Cellulosilyticum sp. I15G10I2: one gene and its partner. Each later gene encodes a partner of the first gene's protein in a complex. Links are inferred from orthologs where the notes say so. Each region holds a gene or a part of one and is shown on either strand. Other genes may lie near its edges.

Region 1 (11,704 bases):
ATTAATACAGTACTTAAAAAAACAGGGGCAGAAGAATGGATATTTCCTATAACAATTGTAGGTGTTGTTATGGCGCTTTTAGTAGTGATTGAATATATCTTAAAGCTGTTTGAGGTCGTTCAAACCATGTTTGCATTTTAGGAGGGGATAACATGGAAATGCTCAAATTAGTTAGCTTTGGAATTGTTGCAACCATTTTAATTATTACAATGGGAAAGTACAGCGAACACTCAGCCTTATTTAGTATGATTTTAAGGATTGTTACAGTCATTATCTTCATGATCTTTATTTTAGAACAATTAAGCAGTGTTTTTAGCGTCATACGGGATTTGTCTTTAAAGGCACAGATGGACAGCAGTTATTTAAACATTATCTTAAAGATAATAGGGATTGCCTATTTAGCAGAGTTTGGCTATCAGCTTTGCAAGGACGCGGGAGAAGAAGCTATTGGATCAAAAATTCAATTTGCAGGAAAAGTGATGATTTTTGTTATCTCATCTCCTGTTATTCTGGCTCTGGTAGCACTTATTACAGAGCTTTTATAAAGTGACGAGGTGTAAAAATGCGACAAAAGAAAATAGGGTATATGTTACTTATGATGTGGATTTGTTTTTTAGGCTGCAGGACACCTGCTTTGGGACAAAGTATAGAAACACCAGAGGTAGAAAAAACAGAAGTACAAAAGCAGCAGATTATAGATTATCAGGTAAATTTTTTTAACTGGGATGAGATCAATCAGCTGCAAGAAGATTTAAAAGGATCTATGCCAAGTTTTACGACATTCAATTTAAAAGAAGAAGTAGTGGGGCTGATTAAAGGAGAGAAAAGATTTTCGTTGCAGACAGTCTTAAATGCCATAGGCATTCTTTTATTCGAAGAAATTGGCGTGTTTATTAAACTCGGTGTGCGTTTTATTCTTATTGTTCTCTTATGCAACTTGCTTGAAACTCTAAGTACTTCTTTTAAAACGAAGAATACCGCCAAAGTTTCTTTTTTTGTTTGCTATATTGTGGTGCTATATAGCGTGATACAATCCTTCTTTATTATGGTAGAACTTGCCAGAGATGCGGTAGATAAAATGTCTGGAATTATGTTTGCATGTATTCCTAGTTTACTGGCTTTTATGACGACATCGGGCTATGTTTCATCAGCAGCATCTATTGCCCCTGTTATAATCGGAGGACTTAATTTAAGCACATACGTCATTAAAACCATAGTATTTCCTTGTATTGTCTCTATTGTTGTACTAGATGTTATCAGTACAATGAGTGATGAATTTAAGATTGATAAACTTATACAATTATTTTATAAGAGCATGAAATGGGCACTAAGAGCTATTGTTGCCATCAGTATAGGGATATTAAGTATTTATAAGATGACGCTGCCTTATGTAGACACTACGGTAAAAAAAGCTGCGCTTAATATTTCTACGACATTTATTCCAGTTATAGGAGATGCGGTAGGAGGCGCTGTAGATTTTGTGGTGAACTGTTCTTTTCTGGTTAAAAATGCTTTTTCAGTAGGTGTAATTATCTGGATTATAGTTATAGTAAGTTTGCCCCTTATAAAAATTTTAGCTTATGTAGTTGTGTACCATGTAGCAGCTGCTGCTATAGAACCTATTGGCGATAAAAAGATGGCACATATTGCAACTAAGCTTGCAAAAGGCTGTGAATTTATTATGAGCAGCGTAGGTATTATTACGATACTATGTATTGTTGTACTCCTTATCTGTATAAGTGTAGGAGGAAACATGATCTAGGAGGGATAAAATTGAGAGAATATATGCAAATGTTTATATGGATTATGTTATTTGTAATTGTTATTGAGATGATCTTTCCGGATTCAGATTATAAGAAATACCTTAAGCTGGTGTTAGGATGCATCATTATCTATACGATCATTCAACCTATTGTTCAGTTTATTCCGGTACAAGGAAAAGGCTATGATACTTATGTAAGTGAGTATCAAAAAAGACTTAGTGAAGGCATAAACTATAACGATTCAGTACAGGGATATGATGAACAGGTTAAAAGCCAGCAAAGTCTATTAAAAGAGACTCTGAAGTCGAGTATTAAAGGTATTATAGAAAAAGAAATAGATGTGAGCGTGCAGCGTGTTCATATTGAGTGGCATGATGAGGGGGGAGAAGAGCAAATAGAAGAGATACATATTGTAGTAGGAGAATCTGAGAATAATAATACTAAAAATGTGATACTTCCTAAAATTAGGATAGGAGATAAAAGCCAAAGTCTAAGTGGTGATACAGAAAAATTAAAAATTAAAATAAAAACTTGTCTGCAAAACTTCTATAATGTGCCAAGTCGTAATATATATATTACAGTACAGAAGAATTAAAAGGGGGTAGGGGAATGCTTGATAAATTTCTAAAGGATGCAAAAGAAACTAAAAAGCAAAAATATTTATACTTAGCAATAGGCATAGCAATATTGGGCATAGCAATAACATACATACCTACAAACAAACCATCCAATCAGAATAAACCTCAAAATGCTCCAATATTAAATGCTTCTAGTGATGCTATAAGCTATGAAGAAGCGCTAGAAAAAAGATTAACGAATATTTTAGAAAAAATGGAGGGGGTTGGTCAGGTTAATGTAATGCTTACAACCTTTTCTAACGAAGAAAAGGTATTGGCAGAAGAAAAAACACAAAATTATGAGCATCAGGAGGAAAAAGATGAGGCAGGAGGCACTAGGATAACTGAAAAAAATGATACACGCAACAAGATTATTCTTCAAAGTGGAAATACTCCTTTTATCATTAAAGAAAATAGACCTCAAATAGAAGGAGTTCTTGTATTAGCTGAGGGAGCTGATAATGGCGTGGTGAGGGCTCAGATTATAGAGTCAGTATCTAATGTATTACAGGTTCCAGTACATAAAGTATCAGTATTTAAAAAGCAAAAATAAGGGGGATATATCATGTTTACATTTAAAAGAAATCAAATTATTATTACAGTACTTGTTTTTATGATTGCGATTGCGGCATATTTAAACACGAAAGACGGAGAAGTTGGTGTACAACCTAATCTCGTACAAGAAACAGACATGAGCCAAGAAGTGATAGCAGAAGAAAAAGACTTTTTTGAAGGCTATGATGAAATCCAAACTTTGCCTCCAGATGCAGAGGAAGAAATATCAGAGACTATGCGTACAGAAAATAATCAGCAAGCATCTGCTGAGGTGACACAGAACACTATTCCACAAATGCAAAAGTTTGAAGCTGTTATTACTAAGAAAGATAGTATTATTACAAGTTCAGACAGTCCACTAAATAATGCGGTTGCAGCAGTTGATAAAAATATGGATGTAAGCTATTTTGTTGAAGAAAAAATGCTAAGAGAACAAAGCCGTGCTCTCCAAGTTGAAGAACTTACGCAATATGTAGCGAATCAAAATCTTGATAAAGAAGCAAAATCAAAAGCAGCAGAAAACTTGCTTGCTATCCAAGAGCGTATTGAAAAAGAAAGTAGCGCCGAAGCACTACTTCGTGCTAAAGGGTTTAGAGAAGTTTATGTAAGAATAGATGATAATAGTGTAGATGTCGTTATTAACAAGGAAGACTTAACAGAATCTGATATTGCCCAGATTGAAGAAATAGTTAATAGAAAAACAGGATATAGTGTAGGCAAAATTAAAATTACACCGCTAAAAGGTATTGTTAAAGAAGGCACAAATTAATATTAAGAAGGGCTGACTGTGATAGTCAGCCTTTTTTGAAGAATAAATTTGCAACCCTTAAGTTTTTTGTATATAATAGGATAATAAGCATAAAGATATGATGTAGGAGGTATTTGCTATGGATGATCAAAAAAATATAGACTTAGCAGCAGCAATGGAGGCTGCTCATGAAATGGATCAAGTTCAGATTGCAGATGATGTTATAGCGGTTATAGCAGAAATAGCAACTTTAGAGGTAGATGGTATGGTAAGCACCCTTCAGCCCAAAAATGATTTTGTACAAGTTATCAGTCGTAAAAAAGGGCCAAAGGGTGTAAAGGTCGAAGTAGGTGAGGGCGAAGTGTTCATAGATATTACCGCAGTTGTTAAGTATGGTATTAGAATTCAAAAAGTGTGTTTAGAAGTTCAAGAAAAAGTAAAGAATTCAGTTGAAACCATGACAGGACTACATGTTGCCTCAGTTAATATACATGTGGCAGGTGTGTTTTTTGATAAAGAAAAAGAAGTCTAATGAGAGGTAACAAAGTAAGCTAACCCTAACGGAGCAAGAGAGATAGGGTTAGCTTACTTAATAAGGAGGAAAAAATGACTAGACGTAATGCAAGAGAATTGATCATGCAGATGCTTTATGAATATACTTTTCACAATGAGGAAGACGCAGATCGTTTAATAGGTGAAAAGCTGAGTGAGATTAGAGCGAATGAAGATGGGTCAAATAAAGCAGTAATTAAATTTATAGAAGAAGAATATTATGGGGTCTTAGAACATTTGGATGAAATTGACGAGCTCATTAATAAAAGCACGCAACATTGGACTGTAAGCAGAATTGCAAAGGTTGACCTAGGTATTTTGAGGCTTGCAACCTATGAACTTAAGTGGCGAAGTGATGTGCCTCATAAAGTGGTTGTTAATGAAGCACTTGAAATTGCAAAAGCATATAGTACAGACAAATCACCACAATTTATCAATGGTATATTGGGAAATGTTATTAAACTCATTGAGGGATAAAAATGAAAAGAAAGATAGTTTCTGTATCCGAAATTAATAATTATGTAAATAGACTCATTGAAGATGATTATATGTTAGGTGATGTATGGTTAGCCGGAGAAGTATCTAACTGTAAATATCATCACTCAGGACATATTTATTTTACGCTTAAAGATGAACGTGCAAGTCTTGGTGCGGTGATGTTTTCAAGAGATGCTTCAAAACTTAATTTTAAGCTTATTGAAGGTACTAAAATCTATGCAAGAGTAAAAATAACTATTTATGAGAAAACGGGAACTTACCAAGCTTATGTATATGATATTGAAAAACAAGGCAAAGGTCTATTGTATGAAAGATTTGAAGAACTTAAGGCGAAATTGTCTAAGGAAGGCTTGTTTGAAACTAAATATAAAAAAAACATTCCCTTATTTCCTAAAAGGATAGGTGTTATTACTTCCGTTACAGGCGCAGCGATTAAAGATATTATTCAAGTTGCTAAAAGAAGAAACCCAAGTGTTTCAATTTATATTTATCCTGCGCATGTTCAAGGAGAACTGGCTGTTAAAGAAATTACCGCCGCTATCGATCAAGCAAATAGGGATAAACTTGCAGAGGTCATCATATTAGGAAGAGGCGGAGGCTCTATAGAAGATCTATGGGCATTTAATGAAGAACTTGTCGCGAGGGCTATTTTTGCGTCAGAAATTCCTATCGTATCAGCAGTAGGACACGAAGTAGATTTTACAATAGCAGACTTTGTAAGCGATAAACGTGCAGCTACGCCATCAGCGGCAGCTGAGATTGTGATTCCTTCAAAAAGCGAAATTGAAGAGATGATAAAACGTTGTACAAATGCCTTAAGCTATATGACACTGCAAAACATAAAATATTCTAAAGAAAAGCTTAACTATCTGATTGAACGTCCAGTATTTAAGGTAAAGGATAGATTTTATAAAGATAAGATGCAAGAAGTGGATCTACTCATACAAGCATTAAATAATCGTTATAAGTATATACTAACAAAGGCCTTTAATGATTATGAGCTTGCAATAGGACAACTAGAAAAATTATCTCCGTTTACCACCTTAAAAAGAGGGTATAGCTTAATTACAAAAGTAAATAATGGTATTATCAAATCTATTCACGATATAGAACCTGAAGAAGTACTTCAGATTACCGTTACAGACGGTACATTTAAAGCAAAAGTTTATAATGAGGAGTCGTAAGTATGGCTAAGAAAGCACAAAAAAATTTTGAAGAAGCCCTCAAAGCACTGCAGCATATCGTAGGTTGTTTAGAACAAGGAGATATTGCACTGGAAGAGAGTATTAAAAACTATAAAGAAGGTATGGATCTTGCAGCTTACTGCATGTCTGTACTCAAAAAGGCAGAACAAGAGATTTATGTTTATGAGCAAGAAACTTACAAAAAGATAGAAGGAGAGAATTGGGAGTGAGAGACAGTATAAAACAATATCAAGAGCTTGTGGGTAGTTGTTTAAGGTCAGCACTCCCAGTGGAAAATAGGTATTTTAAAACAATATATGAAGCGATGAACTATAGTCTAAGTGCTGGGGGGAAGCGAATTAGACCCGTTTTGATGCAGCTTGCTTATGAAGCGGTTGGCGGAAGTGAAGATATTTCGGCCTATTTATGTGCAATTGAGATGATTCATACCTATTCACTGATACACGATGATCTTCCAGCTATGGATGATGATGCGTTAAGAAGAGGTATGCCGACTAACCACGTTGTTTTTGGAGAAGCTGCAGCCATTTTGGCTGGAGATGCACTACTTACAGAAGCGTTTAGATATATGTTGGAAGATGCACTAAAATACGGCGGTGCCCAAAGAGTGAGGGCAGCGTACATACTCTCTCAGGCAAGTGGTGTAAAGGGCATGATAGGCGGTCAAATCCTAGATATTGAAAGTGAAAATAAAACCATTGATTTGACCACGCTCAATGCGATCCAACTTCATAAAACAGGGGCCTTAATAGCAGCGGCAACAAAAATGGGAGCAGTCTTAGGTGGGGGCACTGAAGAAGAAATTGAAGCTTTAGAAAACTATGGTCTATTTATTGGAAAAACATTTCAAATTATAGATGATATACTTGATGAAACATCTACGGATGAAGAATTAGGTAAACCTATAAAAAGTGACCAGAAAAATCATAAAAATACTTACTTAAGTTTCTATACAGTAGAACAATGTTATGAAATAGCAGGCACATTGACAGATAAGGCCTTAAGTTCATTAGACGTTTTAAAAGGTAATACCTTACTCTTAAAAGAAATAGCTGCAGAGCTTATCAAACGTAGAAGTTAAAGGGGGAAGAAGATGCATTATATTAAACAGATTTCAAATAATAATATATTATGGGTAGCTATAGTAAGCTGGTTTATAGCACAATCACTCAAAGTAGTTATTACACTTGTATATGAACATAAACTTGATTTTAGGCAGTTTTTTGCTTCAGGAGGCATGCCAAGTTCACATAGTTCTTTTGTAGTCGCCTTAACTATTAGTATTGGACAGCTTTATGGTTACGATCATGTACTTTTTGCTATAGCTGCAGTATTTAGCTTTATTGTCATGTATGATGCCGCCAACGTGAGGCTGCATGCAGGCAAACAGGCAGCGATGATTAATCAAATTATTGCGGTATTAGAAGACCCTAATCTTAATCCAGAAGAGAGATTGAAGGAAATATTAGGGCATACCCCTTTGCAAGTGATAGCAGGCGGCATACTTGGGATTCTTGTGGCGCTATTCTTTTTTGGCGGTTAATCTAGTTGAAAAATCAGAGGTTAACTGCTATAATGTGTTAAAAGCGGCTTATGACGTACTTTTCAAAAAATAAGATGCGGTATTCTAGTCAAGATATTATGTTTTGAAGACGGGCCTAAAAATCCGTTTTAGGGCATATCGATGAAGTTCCTGGTGTTGGCTTGTAACGCCCCGTTATGGGCTGATACTGGGGGTTAAGGTTTAAGGGCGATCCATAAGGGCATATGGGCGTTGACCCTTTTACCGTGGAGACCTATGATTGTGCTTATTCCTATGGGAATAAAGTATGACTTAGGATTAAACCTACCATGCGGTATCGGCTGTGGGTAGTGTAGCCTGCCTTGAGTGAAGGCGGGGGGACATCAATTTACTTGCCTTCTTTTCGGCCAAAAAGAAGGCAGGATTGTTGATAGAAACCTAATTCGCAAAAGAGGATAGGAACATAATATATTGCTTGAGGAAAACTCCTAGACCGTTCAGTTTGAGGTAGTTCTTGGATTACAGTGTGGCTAAAGGCGATCTGGCGTAGATGATGGCAACACATCTAAGGTATATTTAAAGGGAAACCACTGCTTTGGTGACAAGGAAGTATGTACCTGGGAAAACCTGCTAGACCATATACCACAAAATTTACAGGTTCTATTGTCTTAAATTTTGAAAAGTGGGTGATAAGTCGATGATTAAAGGAGTCTTAGAAGGTGCCTGCACATAAAAGAGTAAAATTTAAAAAAGTGAGAGTCAAAAAGCAATCTTTAAAGAGTTTAGGCATTATTGTGCTGGCGACTTTTACAATTGCAATGTGTTTTAGTTATATCTTTGAGGTGTTGCTCGGAGATGTACCCCTTATTATAGCTTTTTTTATGTTAATTACTATTATTTTAACAGGGATATTTTTTGATGGTATTGGCAATGCAGTTGTTTCTGCAGACGAAATAACTTTTCACTCAATGGCAGCTCAAAAAGTAAAGGGTGCAAAAGATGCTATTATGCTGATAAGAAATGCCCCTATGGTAGCCAATTTATTTAATGATGTTATAGGAGATATTGCAGGCATTATATCTGGGAGTACAGCAACGGCTATTGTTCTTGCAATAGAAGAAGGCTTTGGTATGAAATCAGTCTTGCTTTCTATTGCGATGAGTGGCTTTGTTGCGGCCTTGACGGTAGGCGGTAAAGCCCTTGGTAAAACCTTCGCTATTCGGCGCTCCCGTTATATTGTTTATTATGTTGGCATTTTTATCTATTACACGAAGGTCATATTGCACAAAAATAAGAACTAAGATGACAATCCTTCAAGATTGTCTTTTTTTAAATAGAATAGATATTAGTAGAAAGAGGAACTTATATGTTAGATCTTTTAAAGTCTATTTACTCTCCAGAAGATGTTAAAAAGCTAAAAACGCATGAGCTTATACAACTAGCAAAAGATATCAGAAATTTTTTAGTTGGATCTTTGTCTCAAACTGGAGGGCATTTAGCTTCAAATTTAGGAGTAGTTGAATTAACAGTTGCACTGCACTATGTTTTTGATTTGCCACAAGATAAGATTATATGGGATGTAGGTCATCAAGCCTATGTGCATAAACTATTAACTGGGAGAAGAAAGTACTTTAAGCATTTAAGAAAGTTAGATGGGTTAAGTGGTTTTCCAAAAAAGAAGGAAAGTTCCTATGATGTTTTTGAAACAGGACATAGTTCCACTTCGATCTCAGCAGCCTTAGGCATGGCAGCAGCACGAGATTTAAAAGGAGAAGATCATAAGGTTATCGCCGTTATCGGTGATGGCGCCCTGACTGGCGGCATGGCATTTGAAGCACTTAATCATGCAGGAAGAGGACATAATAATCTCATTGTTATTCTAAATGATAATGAAATGTCTATCTCTAAAAATGTTGGAGGGCTTTGTAAGTACTTAAATAAGCTTCGTTCTAGTAAAGATTACTTAAAAGTCAAAGAAGATGTAGAAGAAGTACTTGAAAAGGTACCTGTTGTAGGGATGAATGTTGTAAAAGTTATTAAGCGCACAAAAGGCAGTCTTAAAAGTCTATTGATACAAAATACGTTATTTGAGCAGTTAGGCATTACCTACTTAGGACCAGTAGACGGGCATTGCTATGAAGAGCTTATTGCACTTTTAGAGAATGCGAAGATTATGAAGGGACCAGTGCTTATTCATGTTAAAACGAAGAAAGGGAAGGGCTATAAACTGGCAGAACAAAATCCTAGTTTATTTCATGGTATTGGACCCTTTGATATTACAACAGGGGAGCTTAAAAGTAAAAGTAACCCACTTAATTTTTCTGCGTCTTTTGGAAGTGCCATGTGCACTTTGGCCCAAGAACAAGATAATTTAGTTGCTATATCAGCTGCTATGCCGGATGGAACAGGGCTTTTAGATTTTGCGAGGGCCTACCCAAGAAGATTTTTTGATGTAGGCATTGCTGAACAGCATGCGGTAACTTTTGCTGCAGGATTAGCAACTGAAGGATACAGGCCTGTTGTAGCTATTTATTCTTCTTTTTTACAAAGAGCTTATGATCAAATATTGCATGATGTATGCCTGCAGAATTTACCCGTTATTTTCGCAGTTGACAGGGCTGGACTTGTGGGAGAAGATGGCGCCACACATCAAGGTGTTTATGATATAGCGTATTTAAGCAGCATGCCTCATATGAAGGTTTTGTCTCCTAAAATGCCCGAAGAAATAGAAGCTGCTCTCAGATATGCCCTTACCTTAAAAGGGCCAGTAGCTATTAGATATCCCAAAGGAACAACCCATATAAATAGTGAATTTATAAATGATTATCAAGAGATTGGATTTAAGACTCTAAAAAAAGGCAATGATTTAGTGATTTTAGCGGTAGGACGTATGGTAGAACAAGCTCTTTTAACCCATGAATATCTCATTAAACAAAACATTGAGGCTGCTATTGTTGAAGTGCCTTGCGTCTATCCATTGGATGAGACGGGTTTGCAAGCTCTTGCAAAAAGACATCGCTATATCTTTACAATAGAAGATGGTATAATAAGTGGAGGTTTTGGAGAAAAAGTATTTTCTTATCTTGTAAATCATGACTATAATCCACACGGAAGATGTTTGGGTTTCCAAAATGGAATTATTAATCAAGGTGATATTAAGAATTTATTCATTAGAGAAGGGCTTGCAGAGGATGCAATCGCTCGTCAAATTATGACAATACTCCAGAAGGAGAGCAAATAAATGGAAAGCAAAGAAAGACTAGATATACTCATTACAGAAAGAAACCTAGCTGAATCCAGAGAAAAGGCAAAAGCTTATATTATGGCAGGTGTTGTCTATGTCAATGGACAAAAAGAAGACAAACCTGGATTGCAAGTTAAACGCAGTGCAGCAATTGAAGTGCGGGAAAAGATGAAATATGTTAGTCGTGGCGGGTATAAACTTGAAAAAGCTATTGCGGCATTTAATATTGATCTCCAACAAAAAACTTGTATGGATGTAGGGGCGTCTACTGGCGGATTTACAGACTGTATGCTTCAAAATGGAGCGGACAAAGTTTATGCTGTTGATGTAGGCTACGGGCAGTTGGCTTGGAAACTTAGACAAGACGAACGTGTAGTCTGCATGGAAAAAACAAATATAAGATATGTGACGCCGGAAGATATTAAGGATGCAGTGCATTTTAGTTCGATAGATGTTTCTTTTATTTCTTTAACTAAAGTATTGCTTCCAATTTCACAGATTATTACTGTAAATGGGCAGATTATGGCGCTTATTAAACCTCAATTTGAAGCAGGCAGAGAACAAGTTGAAAAACATGGAGTTGTTAAAAATCCAAAAGTGCACAGCCAAGTTATAAGTGATGTATGGCACTATGCAAATAGTATTGGAATGGGTGTATTAGGCCTTGATTTCTCCCCCATTAAAGGACCAGAGGGCAACAGAGAATATCTGATTTACTTACAAAAAAATAGTGAAGATGTGCTGGAAGATCAAGCACTCACCATTGAGAAAATCGTAAAAGCATCTCATGATAACTTATAAACGGAGGTATTTCATGAAGCATATAGGTATTATGCCGAACTTATTAAAAGATAATCACTTAGAGATTACTAAGATCGTTGCCAAGTGGCTGGTGCAAGAAGGATTCGAGGTATATGGGGCTAGGCATATTGCTGAACAAGTTCAAGATATTCCTAACGCTTTAAATGAAGAAGAGATTTATAAGCTGTGCGATATTGTT
Region 2 (11,608 bases), on another replicon or contig:
GATGTTTTTGCCACTTTGCTTACCCTCCTTATTTTTGAAATGGCATTCCAAATTGTGTCAAGAGCTCACGTGCTTCTTCATCTGTTTGAGCTGTTGTTACAATAATGACGTCCATACCACGAACTTTATCGATTTTGTCGTACTCAATTTCCGGGAAAATAAGTTGTTCTTTAATACCTAATGCATAGTTACCACGACCATCAAATGCAGTAGCGCTGATACCACGGAAGTCACGTACACGTGGAAGTGCTAAGTTTACTAAACGATCAAGAAATTCATACATTTTTTTACCGCGAAGTGTTACTTTACATCCGATTGGCATCCCTTCACGAAGTTTAAATGCCGCTACAGATTTTTTAGCTTTAGTAATAACTGGTTTTTGTCCTGATACAGTTTGCATATCACTTACAGCACTCTCTAATACTTTCGCATTATCTTTTGCTTCACCAACACCCATGTTAATTACTATTTTTTCGATTTTTGGAACTTGTAATTGATTTTTATAATTAAATTTTTGAGTCATGGCACTCATGATCTCAGTATTATATATCTCTTTTAATCTACTCATAGCCTATTACCTCCTTTCGCCTATTAGTCAATCACGAAACGGTCTTTGTTTACGATCGCTACGCGAACTTTTTTACCGTCGTTTATTTGTACGCCTAAACGGGCTGGTTTTCCATTGTGCACATACATAACGTTAGAAATGTGTACAGGTGCTTCTCTTTGAATTAATCCGCCTTGACCAGCTGCATTTGGTTTTTGGTGCTTAGTAATCATGTTGCACCCATCTACAACCACACGACCATTTTTGCGGTCAATAAAATTAACATTACCTTCTTTACCTTTGTCTTTGCCAGCGATGATTATTACTCTGTCGCCTTTTTTAAGTTTAGTTTTCACTATTTGCACCTCCTTATAAAACTTCTGGAGCAAGTGATAAGATTTTTGTGTATTTCTTTTCTCTTAACTCTCTTGCTACTGGTCCAAAAATACGTGTTCCTCTTGGGTTTTTATCTTCTTTTATGATAACAGCTGCATTTTCATCAAATTTAATGTATGAACCGTCAGCTCTTCTTACACCTTTTTTAGTACGTACGATAACAGCTTTAACAACGTCACCTTTTTTAACAACGCCGCCTGGTGTTGCATCTTTAACCGCAGCAACGATAACATCACCAATACTGCCGTATCTTCTGGTAGAACCACCTAATACACGAATGCAAAGTAATTCTTTTGCTCCTGTATTATCAGCTACTCTTAATCTACTTTCTTGTTGGATCATGAGAAGTGACCTCCTTTCAAGATTACTAATACTATTTTGCTTTTTCTACAATTTCAACAAGTCTAAAACGTTTTGACTTAGATAGTGGTCTTGTTTCCATTACTCTAACTTTATCGCCGATTTGACACTCATTGTTTTCATCATGAGCATGTAATTTATAAGTTCTTTTTACGATTTTACCGTAAAGAGGATGTTTTACATTGTTTACTACTGCAACAGTAATCGTTTTATCCATTTTATTGCTTACAACGTTACCCATTAATACTTTTCGCATATTTCTTTCTGACACGACTTAGCCTCCTCTCTATTACACAGTTGCTTTTTGTGTAATAATAGTTTGAATACGTGCGATATTCTTTCTTACTTCTTTAATTCTTGCTGTATTATCGAGTTGATTGGTAGCATTTTGAAATCTTAAGTTAAAAAGTTCTTTTTTCGCATTCACCAACTCAACGTTTAGCTCTTCAGATGTTTTTGTTATTAATTCTTCTAAGAATGCTCTACTCTTCACTACCATCACCTGCCATTTCTTGTTCAGCACGAGATACTATCTTGCATTTCATAGGTAATTTGTGAACTGCAAGTCTTAACGCTTCTCTAGCTGTTTCTTCTGCTACACCTGATAATTCAAACATTACTCTACCTGGTTTAACTACTGCTACCCAATACTCAGGTGAACCTTTACCAGAACCCATACGTGTTTCTGCTGGTTTAGCTGTTACTGGTTTATCTGGGAATATTTTAATCCATACTTTACCACCACGTTTGATATAACGTGTCATCGCAATACGGGCAGCTTCGATTTGGTTTGATTTTACCCATGCTGGTTCCATTGCAACAATACCAAAATCACCATAAGTAATTTTATTTCCACGGGTAGCTTTACCTGTCATACGTCCACGGAATTGTTTGCGACGCTTTACTCTTTTAGGCATTAACATTAGTTAGCGCTCCCTTCCTTTTTAACTTTTTGTGGAAGTACCTCTCCTTTGTATATCCACACTTTAACACCGATCTTACCGTAAGTTGTATCTGCTTCTGCAAATCCATATTCAATATCCGCTCTTAATGTCTGGAGTGGAATAGTGCCATCTGAATAATGCTCTGTACGTGCCATTTCTGCTCCGCCTAAACGACCTGAGCATTGAACTTTAATACCTTTTGCTCCAGCTTTGAATGATTTACCCATAGCTTGTTTCATCGCACGACGGAATGAAACACGGTTTTCAAGTTGAAGTGCAATATTTTCAGCAACGAGTTGTGCACATGCTTCTGGACGCTTTACTTCAACAATGTTGATTGCAACTTTGTTTGCCGTAAGCTTTTCTACTTGCTTACGAAGCTCATCAATAGATGATCCACCCTTACCAATTACGATCCCTGGTTTAGATGTATGAACGTGGATTCTAACACGTTTAGACATTCTTTCAATTTCAATTTTGTCTATGCCAGCTGAATATAATTTTTTCTTAATGAATTTTCTGATTTTATTATCTTCTACTAGGTTATTAGCAAAGTCTTTTTTATCTGCATACCATCTGGCATCCCAACCTTTGATAACACCTACTCTTAATCCATGAGGATTGACTTTTTGGCCCATACCTAACCTCCTTATCTTTCATTTAGTACCACTGTAATGTGGCTTGTTTGTTTGTCGATTCTATAAGCACGACCTTGAGCACGTGGACGAATTCTTTTAAGTGTTGGCCCTTTAGTAGAAAAGGCTTCTTCAACAAATAAGTTAGCTGTCTCCATACTATTATTATGCTCAGCATTTGCTACAGCTGATTTTACTAATTTTTCTATAATACGTGCACCGTATCTTGGTGTGTATGCTAAGATTGCAAGTGCAGTATTAACATCTTTTCCTTTGATTTGGTTAAGCACGATATTTGCCTTAGTACTAGATAAACGTACAAATGTTACTTTTGCTTTTGGTCTTGAGTCTTTTTGAGCATTTCTCTCTTTTTTGATCTGGCTTCTATGTCCTTTTGCCATTTTTAAAGACCTCCTTCCGTAAATAATTAATTAACGAACTCTTGATTTCTTTTCTGCATCTTTACCATGACCACGGTAAGTTCTTGTTAATGCAAATTCACCTAATTTATGTCCTACCATATCTTCTGTTACAAAAACTGGAACATGTTTTCTTCCGTCATGTACAGCGATAGTATGTCCTACCATGCTAGGGAATATTGTTGAACGACGTGACCATGATTTGATTACTTTTTTCTCATCCGCTGCGTTCATTTCATCTATTTTCTTTAATAAATGTTTATCAGCAAATGGTCCTTTTTTGATGGAACGAGCCATTAATGATGCCTCCCTTCACTACTTTACATTATTTTTTGTTACGAGCACGTACAATATATTTGTTTGATTGCTTATTTTTCTTTCTTGTTTTGTATCCAAGAGCTGGTTTACCCCAAGGTGTACATGGATTTGGACGTCCAATTGGTGATCTACCTTCTCCACCACCGTGAGGGTGATCGTTAGGGTTCATAACAGATCCACGAACTGTAGGGCGAATACCCATATGACGTTTACGTCCTGCTTTACCAATATTGATAAGCTCATGATCGATGTTACCAACTTGACCTATTGTAGCTCTACACTCGATAGGTAAAAGTCTCATTTCTCCTGAAGGAAGTTTAACTGTTGCATACTTGCCTTCTTTAGCCATAAGCTGTGCTGACATACCTGCTGCACGAACAAGCTGCCCGCCTTTGCCTGGTTTCATTTCAAGGTTATGAATAGTAGCACCTATTGGCATATCTTTCATTCTGAGTGCGTTTCCAATGCGAATTTCCGCTGTTTCACCACTCATTAATTTGTCGCCTACTTTAAGCCCTACTGGAGCTAAAATATAGCTTTTTTCTCCATCCGCATAAGCAAGTAATGCAATATTTGCTGTTCTGTTTGGATCATATTCGATACCTACAACAGTTGCTGGTACACCATCTTTATTACGTTTGAAGTCGATGATTCTATATTTAATTTTATATCCGCCGCCACGATGACGAACTGTAATTTTCCCTTGGTTGTTTCTTCCTGAGTTTTTCTTTAAAGTAACCATTAAAGATCTTTCAGGAGTTGTTTTTGTGATTTCTTCAAATGATGAAGAAGTCATATGTCTTCTTGAAGGGGTATATGGTCTATATTTTTTGATACCCATCGCACTTTCACTCCTTTCAATCAATGCATTTACACTTAGCCGTGTGTTTCATCTTTATCTATTAAACTACATTCCTTGGAAAAAGTCAATGTCTTTACTATCTTGGTTAAGTTTAACAATTGCTTTTTTGTAGTCACTTGTTTTACCAACTGACTTGCCACGGCGTTTTGTTTTACCTTCGTAATTAGCCGTATTAACTTTTTCTACTTTTGTTCCTTCGAACATTTTTTCTACTGCATCTTTGATTTGACCTTTAGTTGCAGTTTTTTGTACTAGGAATGTGTATTTTTTTTCTGCCATAGCGTTCATACTTTTTTCAGTAACTACTGGCTTTAAAATGACGTCATAAAATTTTAAATCTGCCATTATGCGTACACCTCCTCGATTTTGTTAAGTGCATCTTTTGTTACTACGAATGTATCGTATTTTAAGATGTCATATACATTAATGTTATTAACAGCTGATGTTTTGATTGATTGAATATTACGTGCTGATAACATTACATTTTTGCTTGTATCGCCATCTGTAACGATAAGTGCTTTATTTAATTTAAGAGTATCTAATATATTTTTCATTGTTTTTGTTTTGATCTCTGCTAGCTCTAATGAATCTAATACAATGAATTTGCTGCCATTAACTCTGCTAGTTAAAGCTGATTTTAATGCAAGTCTTCTTTCTTTTTTGTTAAGTCTAATAGAGTAGTCACGAGGTTTTGGCGCGAATGCAACCCCACCACCTGTCCATTGTACTGCACGAATAGAACCTTGTCTTGCTCTACCTGTACCTTTTTGTCTCCATGGTTTTCTACCACCACCACGTACTTCAGCACGGGTTTTAGCACTTTGTGTTCCTTGACGTCTATTTGCAAGATGTGCAACAACTGCTGCATGCACTAAGTGTTCTTTTACATCTACTGCAAAGATTGAATCATTTAATTCAACTTCACCTACTTGTTGTCCGTCCATATTATAAACAGCTACTTTTGCCATTATTGTTCCTCCTTTCTCACCAGTCATTAAGCTTTAACGCTATCTTTTATAGCGATGATTGTACCTTTAGGTCCTGGAACTGCACCTTTAAGTAAAATTAAGTTTTTGTCTAAATCAACTCTAGCAACTTCAAGATTTTGTACTGTGATTTGAACACATCCCATATGTGATGGAAGGCCTTTACCTTTCATAACACGTCCTGGACTTGTTGCAGCACCCATAGAACCTGCTACTCTATGTGATTTAGAACCATGAGCCATTGGTCCACGGCTTTGTCCATATTTTTTGATTGCGCCTTGATACCCTTTACCTTTTGAAGTACCAGTAACATCTACTCTTTCTCCAGCAGCAAAAACATCTGCTTTGATTTCTGTACCTACTTCATATGCACTTATATCTTCCAAACGGAATTCTTTTAAGTGTTTTTTAAGAGCAACGCCTGCTTTTTTAAAGTGACCAGCTGCTGGTTTGATAACACGTCTTTCTTTAACGTCTCCAAAACCAACTTGAATCGCTTCATATCCATCATTGTCAGTAGTTTTCTTTTGAACAACTACACATGGACCTGCCTCTAATACAGTAACAGGAATTAAGTTTGCATTTTCATCAAAAATTTGTGTCATACCTATTTTCTTAGCTATGATTGCTTTTTTCATTTCCTTTACACCTCCTAATATCTACAGCGGATTGCTACCTTGGCAATCATCCTAGACGATTCTTGATTATCGCCCAATCTAGAATCTCATAGATTATTTCGCATCTACTTTGATATCTACACCTGCTGGTAAATCTATACGCATTAACGCATCTCCAGTTTTTGGCGTAGCTTCAACATCGATAAGTCTTTTATGAGTTCTCATTTCGAATTGCTCACGAGAATCTTTGTACTTGTGAACAGCACGTAAAATTGTTACCACTTCTTTTTTAGTTGGTAGTGGTATTGGTCCACTAACTTGTGCACCTGTTTTCTTAGCAATAGCAACTATTTCAGCTGCTGTTTGATCAATTAACTTGTGATCATAAGCCTTTAGGGTAATACGGATTTTTTGACTTGCCATAAAAAAAGTCCCCTCCTTTTCGTACTTTTTTTGAAAGCAGTACGACTAGTGGTGACTGTACACTCAACCTAGTGTGTCATAAGCGCAGACTTACTCTAAGCTTTGTATTAATACAAAAGCGCTTGACATCAGTTTATATAGTACAGTGACCTGCCGCCTGGTTTCTTGAACCGGACATTCGCTCCCTAGAAATTCACCTTTTTGTAAGGTGGTAACCTTCTAGATCATCGTTCTCAATGTCACAACAAATTGAGTATACACTAAAAGCTATATAATGACAAGGTTTTTTTTTAGTTATTACTGATTTTTTTATGGAAAATTTAGCTATTATGCTCTTTTCTCCTAATTATAGGGGATTTTTTAGAAAACCAAACTTCCCATAAATAATAAAAAGCATACCCTAGGGTATGCTTTTTATATGAGTTAATTACTCAATAATAGATGCTACTGCACCAGAACCTACTGTACGTCCACCTTCACGTATCGCGAAACGAAGTCCTTGAGACATCGCAATTGGATGGATAAGTTCAATAGTCATTTCAAGGTTATCGCCAGGCATACACATTTCTGTGCCTTCTGGTAATTCAATAACGCCTGTAACGTCAGTTGTTCTGAAGTAGAATTGTGGTCTATAGTGTGAGAAGAATGGTTTATGACGTCCACCTTCTTCTTTTTTAAGAACGTATACTTGAGCTGTGAATTTTGTATGAGGTGTAATTGAACCTGGTTTGCAAAGTACTTGACCACGTTCGATTTCAGTTCTTTGAATACCACGAAGAAGTGCTCCAATGTTATCTCCAGCTTGCGCTTGATCAAGAAGTTTACGGAACATTTCAACTCCTGTACACACAATCTTACGAGTTTCTTCATGAATACCAACAAGTTCAACTTCATCTTGAACTTTAAGAATACCTGATTCTACTCTACCTGTTGCAACTGTACCACGACCTGTGATTGAGAATACATCTTCTACAGGCATAAGGAATGGTTTGTCAACTGCACGGTCTGGAGTAGGAATATACTCATCAATAATTTCAAATAACTCTACGATTTTATCTCCCCATGGACCCATTGGATCATTTAATGCTTGAAGAGCTGATCCACGGATGATTGGCGTATCATCGCCAGGGAATTCATATGAGCTTAATAGGTCACGAATTTCCATTTCAACAAGTTCTAATAATTCTTCATCATCTACCATATCACATTTGTTTAAGAAAACAACGATGTATGGTACACCAACTTGACGTGAAAGAAGGATATGTTCACGAGTTTGAGCCATAGGACCATCTGTAGCTGCACAAACAAGGATTGTTCCATCCATTTGTGCTGCCCCTGTGATCATGTTTTTAACATAGTCAGCATGTCCTGGGCAGTCAACGTGAGCGTAGTGACGAGCTGGAGTTTCGTATTCAACGTGAGCTGTAGAGATAGTAATACCACGTTCTCTTTCTTCTGGCGCCTTGTCAATATTATCGAAATCAACTGCTGCACCTAAACCATATCTTTGGTGAAGAGTTTTTGTGATAGCTGCTGTAAGTGTTGTTTTACCGTGGTCAACGTGTCCGATTGTACCAATATTAACGTGTGGCTTATTTCTTTCATATTTAGCTTTAGCCATTTTGTTTGTTCCTCCTTTAATTTGCTGAGTTTATTTTTCTCAGATAATTTGATTATATTCAATTTGCAGCTACTTTTCAAGTAGCTACAAATTATTATTTAGAGAATGTGCTGCTATATTTTAAATTTAAGCTTTTTGATCAGCTATAATTTTATCCTGAATACCTTTAGGGCATGGCTCATAGTGATGGAATTCCATCGAGTAGTTACCACGACCTTGTGTTCTTGAACGAAGTTCAGTCGCATAACCAAACATCTCTGCAAGTGGTACATAGGCTCTAATTTCTTGCCCGCCACCAATAGCTTCCATACCTTCCATTTGTCCACGGCGTGAGTTAATGCTTCCAATAACATCCCCCATGTACTCTTCTGGTGCAGTTGCAATAACTTTCATAATAGGTTCAAGAAGTGTTCCGCCTGCTTTTTTCATTGCATCTTTAAATGCCATAGAACCTGCGATCTTGAAGGCCATTTCTGATGAGTCAACATCATGGTATGAACCATCGTAACACTCTGCTTTAATACCTAATACTTTGTATCCTGCAAGTGGACCTGCTGCCATTGCTTCTTGGATTCCTTTGTCTACTGCAGGGATATATTCTTTTGGAATTGAACCACCCACTACTGTACTTACGAATTCATAAGTATGTTCAGAGTTAGGATCAAGTCTAGAGAATCTAACTTTACAGTGTCCATATTGTCCGCTACCACCTGATTGTTTTACATACTTAGAATCAACTTCCACATCTCTAGCCATTGTTTCTTTGTAAGCAACTTGTGGTGCTCCTACATTTGCTTCTACTTTAAACTCACGTAAAAGACGATCTACGATAATCTCTAAGTGAAGTTCTCCCATACCTGCGATGATTGTCTGCCCAGTTTCAGTATTTGTAAACGTTCTGAAAGTTGGGTCTTCTTCTGCAAGTTTTGCAAGTGCAATACCCATTTTTTCTTGACCAGCTTTTGTTTTTGGCTCAATAGCTACTTCAATAACTGGCTCTGGGAATTCCATAGATTCTAAGATTACAGGGTGACCTTCATCACACAATGTATCTCCTGTTGTTGTACCTTTAAGACCAACAGCAGCAGCTATATCTCCTGAATAAACTTTAGCAATTTCTTGTCTTGTATTTGCATGCATCTGTAAGATACGTCCAATACGTTCTTTTTTGTTTTTTGTTGAGTTGAGTACATATGAACCTGATTCTATTGAACCTGAATAAACTCTGAAGAATGCAAGTTTCCCAACAAATGGGTCAGTCATAATCTTAAATGCAAGGGCTGCAAATGGCTCTTCATCTGATGAATGTTTTTCCATTTCTTCACCAGTTTCAGGGTCAATCCCTTTAATAGCAGGGATATCTGTAGGTGCTGGCATATATTCAACAACAGCATCTAAAAGTTTTTGTACCCCTTTATTTTTGTAAGCTGAACCACAAAGTACCGGAATGATTTGAACATTGATTACAGCAGTTCTAAGTGCTGTTCTAAGTTCCTCTTCTGTTACTTCTTCACCTTCAAGATATTTCATTGTAAGGTCTTCATCTGATTCACAGATTGCTTCAATCATTTCGTTTCTGTATTGTTCAGCTTTATCTAAAAGATCTGCTGGAATATCAGTTTCTTCTATTTCTTTGCCTAAATCATCTTTGTAGATGAAGGCTCTGTTTTTCATAAGGTCAATAACCCCTACGAATTGGTCTTCTGCACCAATAGGTAACTCGATTGGTATTGCATTAGCACCAAGTCTTGTTCTCATCATGTCTACTGCTCTATAAAAGTCAGCGCCCATGATATCCATTTTATTTACAAAAGCCATACGTGGTACTTTATATTTATCAGCTTGACGCCATACTGTTTCAGATTGAGGTTCAACCCCACCTTTTGCACAGAATACGCCAACAGCAGAATCTAGTACACGGAGTGAACGTTCAACTTCTACTGTGAAGTCTACGTGCCCAGGTGTATCTATGATATTAACACGATTGTCTTTCCAAAAACATGTCGTAGCTGCAGATGTGATTGTAATACCACGTTCTTGTTCTTGTTCCATCCAGTCCATAGTGGCTCCGCCTTCATGAACTTCTCCGATTTTGTATGTCTTACCGGTATAAAACAAGATACGCTCTGTAAGAGTTGTTTTCCCCGCGTCAATATGCGCCATAATACCAATATTACGGGTGCGCTCTAGCGGATATTCTCTTCCTGCCAAGGTAATTCCTCCTTTGGATTAATAGCCTACCATCTGTAGTGAGCAAATGCTTTATTTGCTTCTGCCATTTTGTGTGTATCTTCTTTTTTCTTAACTGATCCACCAGTGCTGTTAAGTGCATCTAAAAGCTCTGCTGCAAGAGCAAGTGTTGTTGTTTTTTCTCCACGCTTACGTGTGTGAGTTGTTAACCAACGAAGGCCTAATGTTTGACGTCTTTCTGGACGCACCTCCATTGGTACTTGGTAAGTAGCACCTCCAACACGACGTGCTTTTACTTCTAATACTGGCATGATATTCTCTAATGCCTCTTGGAAAACTTCTAAAGCATCTCTGCCTGTTTTTTCTTTAATGATGTCAAACGCACCATAAACTATCTTTTGTGCTTTACCTCTTTTACCATCCAACATAATGTTGTTAATAAGTTTTGTTACTAACTTACTATTGTAAAGAGGATCTGCTAATACATCTCTTTTTGCTACATGTCCTTTACGTGGCACGGTCTTCCCTCCTTAACTAATATCTGTGAAATATCATCGGTACTCGTCCTCAAATTTGAGGATCGTGCGCGCCCTTGTTACTCATCTATTTAAAATCTGATTTATCAGCTTTAGTTGTGTAAGTTGGGCACCAATTAATTCCTAATTATTTTTTACCTTTAGTTGCTGCTGCACCTTTTTTGCCTTTTTTAGCACCGTATTTAGAACGAGCTTGTTGTCTTTTCGCAACACCTGCTGTATCTAATGTACCACGGATAATGTGGTAACGTGTACCTGGTAAGTCTTTTACCCTACCACCACGGATTAATACAACGCTATGCTCTTGAAGGTTGTGTCCTTCACCTGGAATATAAGCTGTAACTTCAATCCCATTTGTAAGACGTACCCTTGCAATTTTACGAAGAGCAGAGTTTGGTTTTTTTGGTGTAGCTGTTTTAACTGCTGTACAAACACCTCTTTTTTGTGGCGCAGAGATATCTGTTGCACGTTTATGCAAAGAGTTAAATCCTTTTTGCAATGCTGGCGCAGTTGACTTTTTCTCGATTTCTTTTCTTCCTTTACGTACTAATTGGTTAAATGTTGGCATTCTGGCACCTCCTCCTTACTCAATAATTGCTGCTACTGCAGTTTTCACTTCAACGTTACATTCTTTGCCCAGTTCATGCATACTATCAATATACTTAACTTCGACATTTTTAGCTTTTGCAAGCTCTACCACTTGACTTGTAACTCGGTCATCGGCATCTTTGGCAACAAACACAAGCTTAACATT

What was found.
Region 2: the proteins of nusB (region 1) and rpsJ are in contact, whole or in part, in a solved structure (PDB 3D3B), measured with the Escherichia coli proteins. The link is inferred for Cellulosilyticum sp. I15G10I2 from one-to-one orthologs.

Annotation. Positions count from the first base shown.
Region 1 is NZ_FMMP01000006.1:1,237,138-1,248,841, reverse strand. What follows is about bases 3,111-6,000. They hold nusB (transcription antitermination factor NusB), read left to right. Parts: upstream 3,111-4,289; coding sequence 4,290-4,712; downstream 4,713-6,000. Other genes in these bases: xseB (exodeoxyribonuclease VII small subunit), read left to right, coding at 5,920-6,000; xseA (exodeoxyribonuclease VII large subunit), read left to right, coding at 4,715-5,917; BN3326_RS06050 (Asp23/Gls24 family envelope stress response protein), read left to right, coding at 3,823-4,215; BN3326_RS06055 (SpoIIIAH-like family protein), read left to right, coding at 3,111-3,704. Also shown: spoIIIAC (stage III sporulation protein AC), read left to right, coding at 1-141; spoIIIAD (stage III sporulation protein AD), read left to right, coding at 153-545; BN3326_RS06070 (stage III sporulation protein AE), read left to right, coding at 563-1,762; BN3326_RS06065 (stage III sporulation protein AF), read left to right, coding at 1,774-2,358; BN3326_RS06060 (hypothetical protein), read left to right, coding at 2,373-2,933; more of BN3326_RS06055, read left to right, coding at 2,946-3,110; more of xseB, read left to right, coding at 6,001-6,147; BN3326_RS06030 (polyprenyl synthetase family protein), read left to right, coding at 6,144-7,019; BN3326_RS06025 (divergent PAP2 family protein), read left to right, coding at 7,032-7,481; BN3326_RS06020 (hypothetical protein), read left to right, coding at 8,180-8,761; dxs (1-deoxy-D-xylulose-5-phosphate synthase), read left to right, coding at 8,827-10,701; BN3326_RS06010 (TlyA family RNA methyltransferase), read left to right, coding at 10,702-11,505; BN3326_RS06005 (NAD(+)/NADH kinase), read left to right, coding at 11,519-11,704. UniProt on the Escherichia coli protein: Part of the processive rRNA transcription and antitermination complex (rrnTAC). The complex forms an RNA-chaperone ring around the RNA exit tunnel of RNA polymerase (RNAP).
Region 2 is NZ_FMMP01000009.1:49,564-61,171, forward strand. The notes cover bases 4,854-7,647. They hold rpsJ (30S ribosomal protein S10), read right to left. Parts: upstream 6,508-7,647; coding sequence 6,199-6,507; downstream 4,854-6,198. Other genes in these bases: rplD (50S ribosomal protein L4), read right to left, coding at 4,854-5,449; rplC (50S ribosomal protein L3), read right to left, coding at 5,476-6,105; tuf (elongation factor Tu), read right to left, coding at 6,935-7,647. Outside these bases: BN3326_RS08845 (type Z 30S ribosomal protein S14), read right to left, coding at 1-14; rplE (50S ribosomal protein L5), read right to left, coding at 29-568; rplX (50S ribosomal protein L24), read right to left, coding at 592-903; rplN (50S ribosomal protein L14), read right to left, coding at 917-1,285; rpsQ (30S ribosomal protein S17), read right to left, coding at 1,317-1,559; rpmC (50S ribosomal protein L29), read right to left, coding at 1,593-1,796; rplP (50S ribosomal protein L16), read right to left, coding at 1,786-2,226; rpsC (30S ribosomal protein S3), read right to left, coding at 2,226-2,885; rplV (50S ribosomal protein L22), read right to left, coding at 2,897-3,283; rpsS (30S ribosomal protein S19), read right to left, coding at 3,314-3,598; rplB (50S ribosomal protein L2), read right to left, coding at 3,627-4,460; rplW (50S ribosomal protein L23), read right to left, coding at 4,527-4,826; more of rplD, read right to left, coding at 4,826-4,853; more of tuf, read right to left, coding at 7,648-8,128; fusA (elongation factor G), read right to left, coding at 8,255-10,339; rpsG (30S ribosomal protein S7), read right to left, coding at 10,366-10,836; and 2 more genes. UniProt on the Escherichia coli protein: Involved in the binding of tRNA to the ribosomes. Part of the processive rRNA transcription and antitermination complex (rrnTAC). The complex forms an RNA-chaperone ring around the RNA exit tunnel of RNA polymerase (RNAP).